One region of the Mesorhizobium sp. WSM1293 genome, then DNA from elsewhere that is predicted to be linked to it. Evidence: predicted binding sites of a transcription regulator. Region 1 holds the regulator's gene; each other region holds the start of a gene.

Evidence for each region. Region 1 encodes PhoB, which activates phosphate uptake and scavenging genes when phosphate is short. Its sites were predicted from a motif close to TGTCATNNANCTGTCAT; they were not measured.
Region 2: phnC (phosphonate ABC transporter ATP-binding protein) is a predicted target of PhoB. The motif match lies at 789-805, and genes of this name have one in related genera.
Region 3: M729_RS0118650 (YdcH family protein) is a predicted target of PhoB. The motif match lies at 1,306-1,322, and genes of this name have one in related genera.
Region 4: M729_RS0112300 (ceramide glucosyltransferase) is a predicted target of PhoB. The motif match lies at 1,415-1,431, and genes of this name have one in related genera.

What each region holds. Positions count from the first base shown of each region.
Region 1 is NZ_AZUV01000023.1:44,729-46,928, forward strand. Features, by position in the region: gene M729_RS0124360 (ROK family protein) at 1-596, shown strand, start outside; gene phoB (phosphate regulon transcriptional regulator PhoB) at 613-1,302, opposite strand; gene phoU (phosphate signaling complex protein PhoU) at 1,319-2,026, opposite strand; gene pstB (phosphate ABC transporter ATP-binding protein PstB) at 2,053-2,200, opposite strand, start outside.
Region 2 is NZ_AZUV01000005.1:51,539-53,738, reverse strand. Features, by position in the region: gene M729_RS0108150 (DapH/DapD/GlmU-related protein) at 1-499, shown strand, start outside; gene phnC (phosphonate ABC transporter ATP-binding protein) at 885-1,742, shown strand; gene phnD (phosphonate ABC transporter substrate-binding protein) at 1,835-2,200, shown strand, end outside.
Region 3 is NZ_AZUV01000014.1:27,192-29,391, reverse strand. Features, by position in the region: gene M729_RS0118660 (TIM barrel protein) at 1-555, opposite strand, end outside; gene M729_RS0118655 (DUF465 domain-containing protein) at 950-1,153, opposite strand; gene M729_RS0118650 (YdcH family protein) at 1,393-1,572, shown strand; gene ispG (flavodoxin-dependent (E)-4-hydroxy-3-methylbut-2-enyl-diphosphate synthase) at 1,907-2,200, shown strand, end outside.
Region 4 is NZ_AZUV01000009.1:116,291-118,490, forward strand. Features, by position in the region: gene M729_RS0112295 (O-succinylhomoserine sulfhydrylase) at 1-147, shown strand, start outside; gene M729_RS0112300 (ceramide glucosyltransferase) at 155-1,306, opposite strand; gene apaG (Co2+/Mg2+ efflux protein ApaG) at 1,540-1,932, shown strand; gene M729_RS0112310 (Hsp33 family molecular chaperone) at 1,980-2,200, opposite strand, start outside.

The DNA.
Region 1 (2,200 bases):
TCCTCCTGTCGCACGGCATCGGCATGGGGCTGGTGCTGAAGGGCGAATTGTTCACCGGCACCCATTCCTCGGGCGGCGAATTCGGCCACATGATCCATCGGCCGAACGGCGCGCTGTGTCGCTGCGGACGGCGCGGCTGCGTCGAAGCCTATGCCGGCAATTATGCCATCTGGCGCAACGCGCGGCAGATGGGCGAGGATGCAGAGCCCGTCGCCGATGTCAGCGACGCCGACATGCGCGCCCTGGCTGCTGCCGCCCGCGAAAGGGACGGGCCCGAACGGGAAGCCTATCGCAAGGCCGGCGAAGCGCTCGGCTACGGCCTCGGCAGCCTGTTTGCGCTGATCGATCCGGCGCCGGTCGCCATGGTCGGCGTCAGCGCTGCCGCCTTCGACCTGATCGAGCCGGCATTGCGGCAAGCGATTGCCCAGACCGCCGGCGGCCAGCATTCCATGTCGATTTCCTTCGACACCGAGCCGAACGAACTGCCGCTGATCCGCGAAGGCTGCGCCATGCGGGCGCTGATCTTCGTCGATCAGGAGATTTTTGCGCCGGGCGTGCAGGCGAGATCCGGTCTCGGCGGCAAGAACGTGGCGTGAGTTCAAACGAGGGAGTTCAGTCCTCGCGAATGGCGTAACCCGCCCCACGGATGGTGCGAATGACATCGGGCATGCGGCCGTTGTTGACCGCCTTGCGCAGCCGGCCGACATGCACATCGACCGTGCGTTCGTCGATGTAGATCGTCTCGCCCCAGACATTGTCGAGCAGTTGGCTGCGCGAGAACACGCGGCCTGGATGGCGCATCATGAATTCAAGCAGGCGGAATTCCGTCGGCCCGAGCCGGATCTCGCTCTTCTTGCGATAGACGCGGTGCGACTCGCGATCGAGCACGATATCGCCGACCTTGAGCACGCTGGACAGCACTTCCGGCTTGGCCCGGCGCAGCAGTGCCTTGACCCTGGCCATGAACTCCGGCGTCGAGAAAGGCTTGACCAGATAGTCGTCGGCACCGGTCGAGAGGCCGCGCACGCGGTCGCTTTCCTCGCCTCGCGCGGTCAGCATGATGATCGGCAGCCGCTCGGTCTCGGGACGCATCCTTAGCCGGCGGCAGAGTTCGATACCGGAAACCGCAGGCACCATCCAGTCGAGCACCAGAAGGTCTGGAACGTTCTCCTGCAGCCGGATTTCGGCCTCGTCGCCGCGCGTCACCACTTCGACCTGGTAACCTTCGGATTCAAGATTGTAGCGGAGCAGCACGCCTAGCGGCTCCTCATCCTCCACCACCATGATGCGTGGCGCGATCATCGGCTGGTCACCCCTGTCATGCCGCTGGCGCGGACATTGCCGTCTCGTCCTGCTTCGGACGATTGGCTGGCAACTGCGTGCCGGTCAAAACATAATAGGCATTTTCGGCGATGTTGGTCACGTGGTCGCCGATCCGCTCGAGGTTCTTGGCGCAAAACAACAGGTGCGTGCACGCCGTGATGTTGCGCGGATCTTCCATCATGTAGGTCAGCAGTTCGCGGAACACCGATGTGTATTTGACGTCGATGCGTTCATCATTGTTTCTGAGCGTGGCAAGCGCTGCCGCGTCAGCGGCGGCATACTCGTCGACGACCCCCTGCACCTGGATCAGCACCAGCTGCGCCATTGCGTCGATCGAATGCGAAAGGTCGTGCGGCGTGACGCTCAGCCCGACAGTGCCGACGCGCTTGGCGATGTTCTTGGCAAGGTCGCCGATGCGCTCGAGGTCGCCGGCCATGCGGATCGAACCGACCACCGCACGCAGATCGTTGGCCATTGGCTGGCGCTTGGCGATCAGCGTGATGGCACGATCGTCCAGCTCGCGCTGGCGTGCATCCATGATGGCGTCGTCGGAAACCACCCGCTGCGCCAGCGCATTGTCCGAATTGAGCAAAGCCCTGGTCGAGCCACCGACCATCGAGCGGGCGAGATCGCCCATGTCGCGGATCAGCTGGCTGATCTGCTCCAGATCCTCATCGAAAGATGCAACGGTATGTTCACCCATGATCTTCGTCCCTCATATGCCAGAGATCAGCCGAACCGGCCGGTGATGTAGTCCTGGGTGCGTTTGTCGTCGGGGGTGGTGAACATCTTGTCGGTGGCGCCCTCCTCGACCAGATAGCCAAGATGGAACATCGCGGTGCGCTGCGACACGCGCGCTGCCTGCTGCATCGAATGG
Region 2 (2,200 bases), on a different contig from region 1:
TGGCGACTATTCCTACATGATGCAGGACTGCTCCGTCTGGTGCGCGACGATCGGCAAGTTCGCCAACATCGCGGCCAGCGTGCGCATCAACGCCACCAACCACCCGACCTGGCGGCCGACGCTGCACCATTTCACCTATCGCGCCTCCGACTACTGGGACGATGCCGAGCACGAAAGCGAATTCTTCGCCCAGCGCCGCGCCAAGCGGGTCACCATCGGCCACGACACCTGGCTTGGTCACGGCTCGACCATCCTGCCCGGCGTCACCATCGGCGATGGCGCCGCGGTCGGCGCCGGCGCTGTCGTCTCGAAAGATGTAGCGCCCTATACGATCGTCGCCGGCGTGCCGGCAAAGCCGATCCGCGAGCGCTTCGATCGCCGCACGGCCGAACGCTACCAGGCGCTGGCCTGGTGGGACTGGGACCATGCAAGGCTGCGCGCTTGCCTTGAGGACTTCCGTGAGCTGTCCGCAGAGGCATTTCTGGAGAAGCATGGTTGACGCGAATGGTGCTTTCATCGAACTAATAAGCACCCAACCCAGAGCCATGGGGCATATGTGACCTTTATTGTCGTAATACCTCTTTTCATTGGACTGGGGTTGGTCGCGTTGGGAATTTTGGTGATTAAGCTTGCAGCTAAGCGTTGGAGGCAATCCGACGTTGGCTCTTCAATAACGTTGATGATATTAGGCTGTGTTTTGTTCACGGCGGCGATAGCTCCACTCTATATGCTGTGGGTCCCTGCGCAACTTACAGGTAAGCCAGGCTGACAAGCTAAGGCCTGTGGAGCGTAACAAAACTGACATCATCGCGACACGGCAGGTTCATGTGGCTGCGTTAGGCGAGAGCCTGACGATCAATGGTCCCGGACTGGAACCTGCCCCCATGCCAGCAAATTCCGCCACGCTCGAAATCCGCGGTGTCACCCGACGATTTGGCAAGAACACTGCCGTCAGCGACATCAACATCGCGATCCCGCAGGGTCAGATGGTTGGCGTCATCGGCCGTTCGGGCGCCGGCAAATCAACCCTCCTTCGCATGATCAACCGTCTCATCGATCCCAGCCAGGGGTCGATTTTTTTTGACGGCGCCGAGGTCTCGAAGCTGAGCGGTTCGCCGCTGCGGCGCTGGCAGCGTGACTGCGCCATGATCTTCCAGCAGTTCAACCTGGTGCCGCGCCTCGACGTGCTGACCAATGTGCTGCTCGGCAAGCTGAACCACCGCTCGACCATCACCAACCTGTTCGGCATGTTCTCGCGCGCCGAATGCGCCGAGGCGGTCGCGGCACTCGAGCGGCTCGACATCGCCCGCACCGCGCTGCAGCCCGCCGGCACCTTGTCGGGCGGCCAGCAGCAGCGCGTCGCCATCGCTCGTGCCATGATGCAGCAGCCCAGAGTGATCCTCGCCGACGAGCCGATCGCCTCGCTCGACCCGCTCAACGCCAAGGTGGTGATGGATTCGCTGCAGGACATCAATTTGCGCGAAGGCATCACCGTCGTCACCAATCTGCACACGCTGGACACCGCCCGCACCTACTGCAACCGCATCATCGGCATGGCTGCCGGCAAGGTCGTCTTCGACGGCCCGCCGGAAGAGCTCAACCGCGAGGCGGTGCGCCTCGTCTACGGCGCCGACAGCAATGGCCAGGAAATCTCCGAGGCCATCACCTCGACCAGCGTTGCCTTCAGCCGAAAGATCGCCGCATCCGCCGGACCGCTCGAGCCCGCATTCCCGGGATATTGAGAGCGGTTGGGATCGCCAGCCCACGTCAAGGGCACCTGTCAAAATCGATAACGCTGCCGGCGCGGGGCCGGAACCTACAGGAGAAATATCCAATGTTCAGGAAGATGGTCTTTGGCGCCGTTTCGGTGCTCGCCATGGCGACTAGCATGGCCCATGCCGCCGACATGAAGGAATTTCGCGTCGGCATTCTCGGCGGCGAAAACGAAACCGACCGGCTGCGCAACTACCAGTGCCTCGCCGACCATTTGAAGACCGAATTCGGCTTCGAAAAGGTCTCGCTGTTCCCCGCCGCCGACTATGACGGCGTCATCCAGGGCCTGCTCGGCGGCACGCTCGACTTCGCCGAACTCGGCGCTTCCGGCTACGCCAGCGTCGCTCTCAAGGACCCGAAGGCGGTCACCCCGATCCTCACCACCCAGCAGACCGACGGCGCCACCGGCTATTATTCGATCGGCCTG
Region 3 (2,200 bases), on a different contig from region 1:
GATCGCCAGCAAGGTCGTCGCCGCATCCGGCATCAGGCTGTAGGAGCGTGGTTCGTTCGGTTTGTACTCAAGGCTGATCTGACAGTCGGGATCATGCGCGGCTACTTCACGAATCCCATCGATTTCGTGTTGCCAAAGCGTCACATAGTCGGCCTGGAAGGCGTAGTCGAAGCCATCCTGGCCGAGCCACAGCGTCATCAGGCTGGCGCCGGCCTCACGCACGGCGTCGATGCCGGCTTTGGTCAGGTCGATGGCCTCGCGGCGCACCGCCGGATCCGGATTGGTGAATGCGCCGAGCTTGAAGGCGGGGTTGGAGTAGTAGCGCATGGCAAAGCCATTGATGGAAAGCCCGAGATCGCCCAGTTTGAGGGCGATTTCCGCAGGCTTTTCACTGACATGGTCGGGAAAGTTGAGGTCGAGATCGGTAAGCCCGCCGACCTTGGCGGCGCGCGCCGCCATCTGCAGCAGCGACGGCTTGCCGGTAAGATCAGGCCATTCGGCCTGCGGCTGCGAGGCAAAGGAATTCAGGCGCGTGGCGAAACGAGTGGCTGTCATGGTCGATCCTTCAATCGTCATGACTTCACATAAACACAAATATTTGTAAAGTCATTGTTTTGAGGGGCGGACGGTGAGCTGTGTCGACGGCCGGGGCTGAGCCGCGCGAAGGCGCAGGTTTCCCAGCGGCGTCACCGGACAATCCGTCAGAACGGCGGGATCAGTGACTGGGGAGGACCGTCCTCAGCCGCCGTTTTGCGGAAACGTGCGACGAAGCCGTCGAGTTCGAGGTGCTCCATGTGCGAGATCGCCCGGCAGGAGGCGCCTTCGCGGCTAGTGCGCCGGCGAAAAAGAGCCCAACGATTGACCGGCCAAAGGCACCGTCACACGACCGCGCAGGGAGATGCAGATCGCCGCTGCCTGGCGCTCGATCAGCGTCAGTACTTCACATCGTTCAAGCAATGATGTCGGGAATGATCTTGTCTTCCAGCGCCATCAGCCGGTCCTTGAGGAACAGCTTCTTCTTCTTCATGCGCTGGATCTGCAGCGGATCGCAGGCCATGGCGATCATCGCGTTGATGGCTGCATCGAAATCGGCGTGTTCCTGCTTCAGGCGGGAAAATTCGAGGCGAATATCGGCCTGTTCCTGATCGGACATTCTCTACCGTCTGCACGTCTGCGGCGCCCAAAGCTGGGCCTGATTGGGCGGGGCCGGGTGTTTTGTCACCGGCGTGCAGCCCATATCACATTTCACAGTGTCGTGGAATGCTACCACGGATCATTCGACATCGCCCGCGGAAGGTGACACACTGTCACCGTGCCGTCACAGAAGCGAACCTGCGGTGGACGCGCCGTGACGGTTGCAATCGAGGAAAACCATGAAAGGGAGAACCAATCATGTCTCTTGCATCCCATCTTGATGAGTTGCAGCGGAAACACGGCGACATCGAACGTGAAATCGATGACGCGATGAATCATCCATCGGTCGACGACCTCGAAATCGTGAATCTTAAGCGACGCAAGCTGGCACTCAAGGACGAGATTGAAAAACTAAGAGGAAAACCGACCACGCATTGATGCCCTCCTGACATAGCCGCCCGGTATCCGCGGCCTCTTTTCCCGGCGGCTCCCCGCCGCCGGCGTGGAGGGGTTTGATTTCCCAGCACCGGTCTGTCAGCCGAAGCTGGACTTGCACCCGGCTTAATATCCGCTTCGGCTGTCGCCCGTTCGCCAGATCATCGATTGTTTTTGGTCGTTGGCGGCGTGCCGATTCCGGCCAGTGGCGACCTGTCGCCATTGACAAGCCATCTTTGCTCCTCCACCTCATGCCCGGACCTCAGCGCATCGGCCCGGGGCGTCGTTGTGCGCCCATGCAGGACACAAGATGCTCCAGAGACAAAAGGCTGCCGGCATGACCGGATATTTTTCCTCTCCTTTCCCCCGCCGCACCTCGGTCGGCGTCGATGTCGGCGGCGTGGTCGTCGGCGGCGGCGCGCCTGTTGTCGTCCAATCGATGACCAACACCGACACGGCCGATATCGACCAGACCGTCGCGCAGGTCGCAGCACTGCACCGGGCCGGCTCCGAGATCGTGCGCATCACCGTCGATCGCGACGAGAGTGCCGCCGCCGTACCGCGCATTCATGAGCGGCTTCAGCGACTTGGCATCAACGTGCCGCTGGTCGGCGACTTCCACTATATCGGC
Region 4 (2,200 bases), on a different contig from region 1:
CACCCGGCGACGACGACGCACAAGAATCTCAGCGACGAGGCGCGCGCCGAGCTCGGCATCGGGCCGGGCACGCTCAGGCTGTCGGTTGGCCTGGAGGATACCGACGATCTGCTCGAGGACATCGCGCAGGCGCTGAAGGCCAGGTAGGAGGCCTTCAGGCGCCGGACGGCGTCTCTTCCAGCTCGGCCGTCTTGGTGCCGATGGTCATCGCATTGCCGCGCCAGTCGACGGCGCCGCCGAGCCAACCGCGCCCCCACATCGCCGGCAGGATCAGGTCGCGCGCCATGAGCGCAGCGACCATGCGTGGCGACAGGTACCAGCCCTTGGACCAGGCCAGGGCGCACTCTGGAAGATAGAAGGCCGCCAGCACGGCAAGGGCGGTTGCCCAGAGGCTGAAACCGGCGCTTGCCGCCGCAAGCAACGCAAGCACCAGCGGCACCACGGCGCCGGTCAGGATTTCGGGTGCGAAGAACAGCGGGAAAGTGACGCGGCGCAGGCGCGCCCAACGGGCCTGACGCGACCAGATCTCGTCAAACGAGCGCCGGCCAAGCGGCTGCTCGAAGGGGGCGGCGACGAGATTGACGCGCAGGCCGAGACTGTTCACCAGCTTGGTCGCAGCGGCATCCTCGGCGATCTCGGCGGCCAGCACGCGGATGCCGCCATTGGCGTCGAGCATCGGCTTGTTCCAGAGCATGCTCTTGCCCTGGGCAAAGCCGAGGCCGAGAGCCTCACCGGCATATTGCCAGCGCGCCTGCAGCGTGTTGAGGAAAGCGCATTCGACCTCGGCCCAGAAGCCGGCCGGCCGCGAACCAATCGGCGTCGAGCAGACAAGGCCGGTGCCGGGCCGCCAGGCAGCCATCAGGTGCTGGATGTAGTCCCTCGGCATCAGCACGTTGGAATCGGCCAGGACGACCCAGTCGTGCCGCGCCGCTTCCCAGCCCTTGACGCAATTGTTGAGTTTCGGATTGGCGCTGATGCGGTCGTCGCCGACAAGCAGCCGGGCCGGCACTTTCGGAAACCGGACGATCGTCCTGTTTATCAATTTGACCACCGGATCGTCGGCATGGGCGACGCAGAAAATCAGCTCATAGCGCGGCCAGTCGAGCGAGAAGGCGCGCTCCAGCGTCTCCTGCGTGAACGGCTCGACGCCGCGCGACGGCACGACGATCGACACCGGCCGCGGCTTGCCGGCCGGCGGCGCAATGGTGCGACGCCGTCTCAGACGCGACGCGGCGAGCACGATGCTGGCGAGATTCGAGAGGATGAGGACGGTTGAAAGCGTGGCGGCTATGAGAGTGAGTTGCATCGAGATCCGGTCACTCCAGGAAAACCGGTCCGCAAGATGGCCGGTTTCAACAGTTCAGCAGAGCGCCCGAGTCGCGCGTCACCAGTCCGCGCACACCATCATTGTCATATGTCACTTAAATGACATTCTTTGTCGGCACCTGCCCGCGAGGTCGGCCAGAGGAGGCTTCGATCGGTTGACCTAACCGCACGGAGCGCCGAAAGTTCCGCTGGAACCGTTTTTTGGAGCCGCTTATGTATAGCGCCGTCACGCGCAACATCGAAGTGCAGGTCAGGCCGTTCTATCTGGAGGACCGTTCGGATCCCTCTGAGAACCGCTATGTCTGGGGCTATCAGATAACGATCGACAATCAGTCGGACGATTTCGTGCAGCTTCTGTCGCGCTATTGGCACATCACCGACGGCACCGGCCGGGTCGAGGAAGTGCGCGGCCCCGGCGTGGTCGGCGACCAGCCCGAACTCAATCCCGGCGACAGCTACCAGTACACGTCCGGTTGCCCGCTCTCGACACCGTCCGGCATCATGGTCGGGCATTACACGATGCGCAACAAGCGGGGCGAGACGTTCGACATCGCCATTCCGGCGTTTTCGCTGGACTTGCCGGGGACGCGGCGGACGGTGAATTGATTTCGCCTCACCGGCCGCGGAGCGACCGGTGAGGCGTGGTTTCTACTCTACTGGGCCGCAAATTCCGCCGGGTCGAAATCATATTGCTTCGAACAGAATTCGCAGGCGACGTGGATGCCGCCGTCTTCGGTGCTGTCCTTGATCTCCTGGGCGGAAAAACCCTCGAGGATGCCGCGGATCTTGTCCCTGGAGCACGAGCACTGGTCGGCGACCGGAACGCCGCCGAAGACGCGCACGCCATGCTCGTGGAACAGCCTGTAGAGCAGCC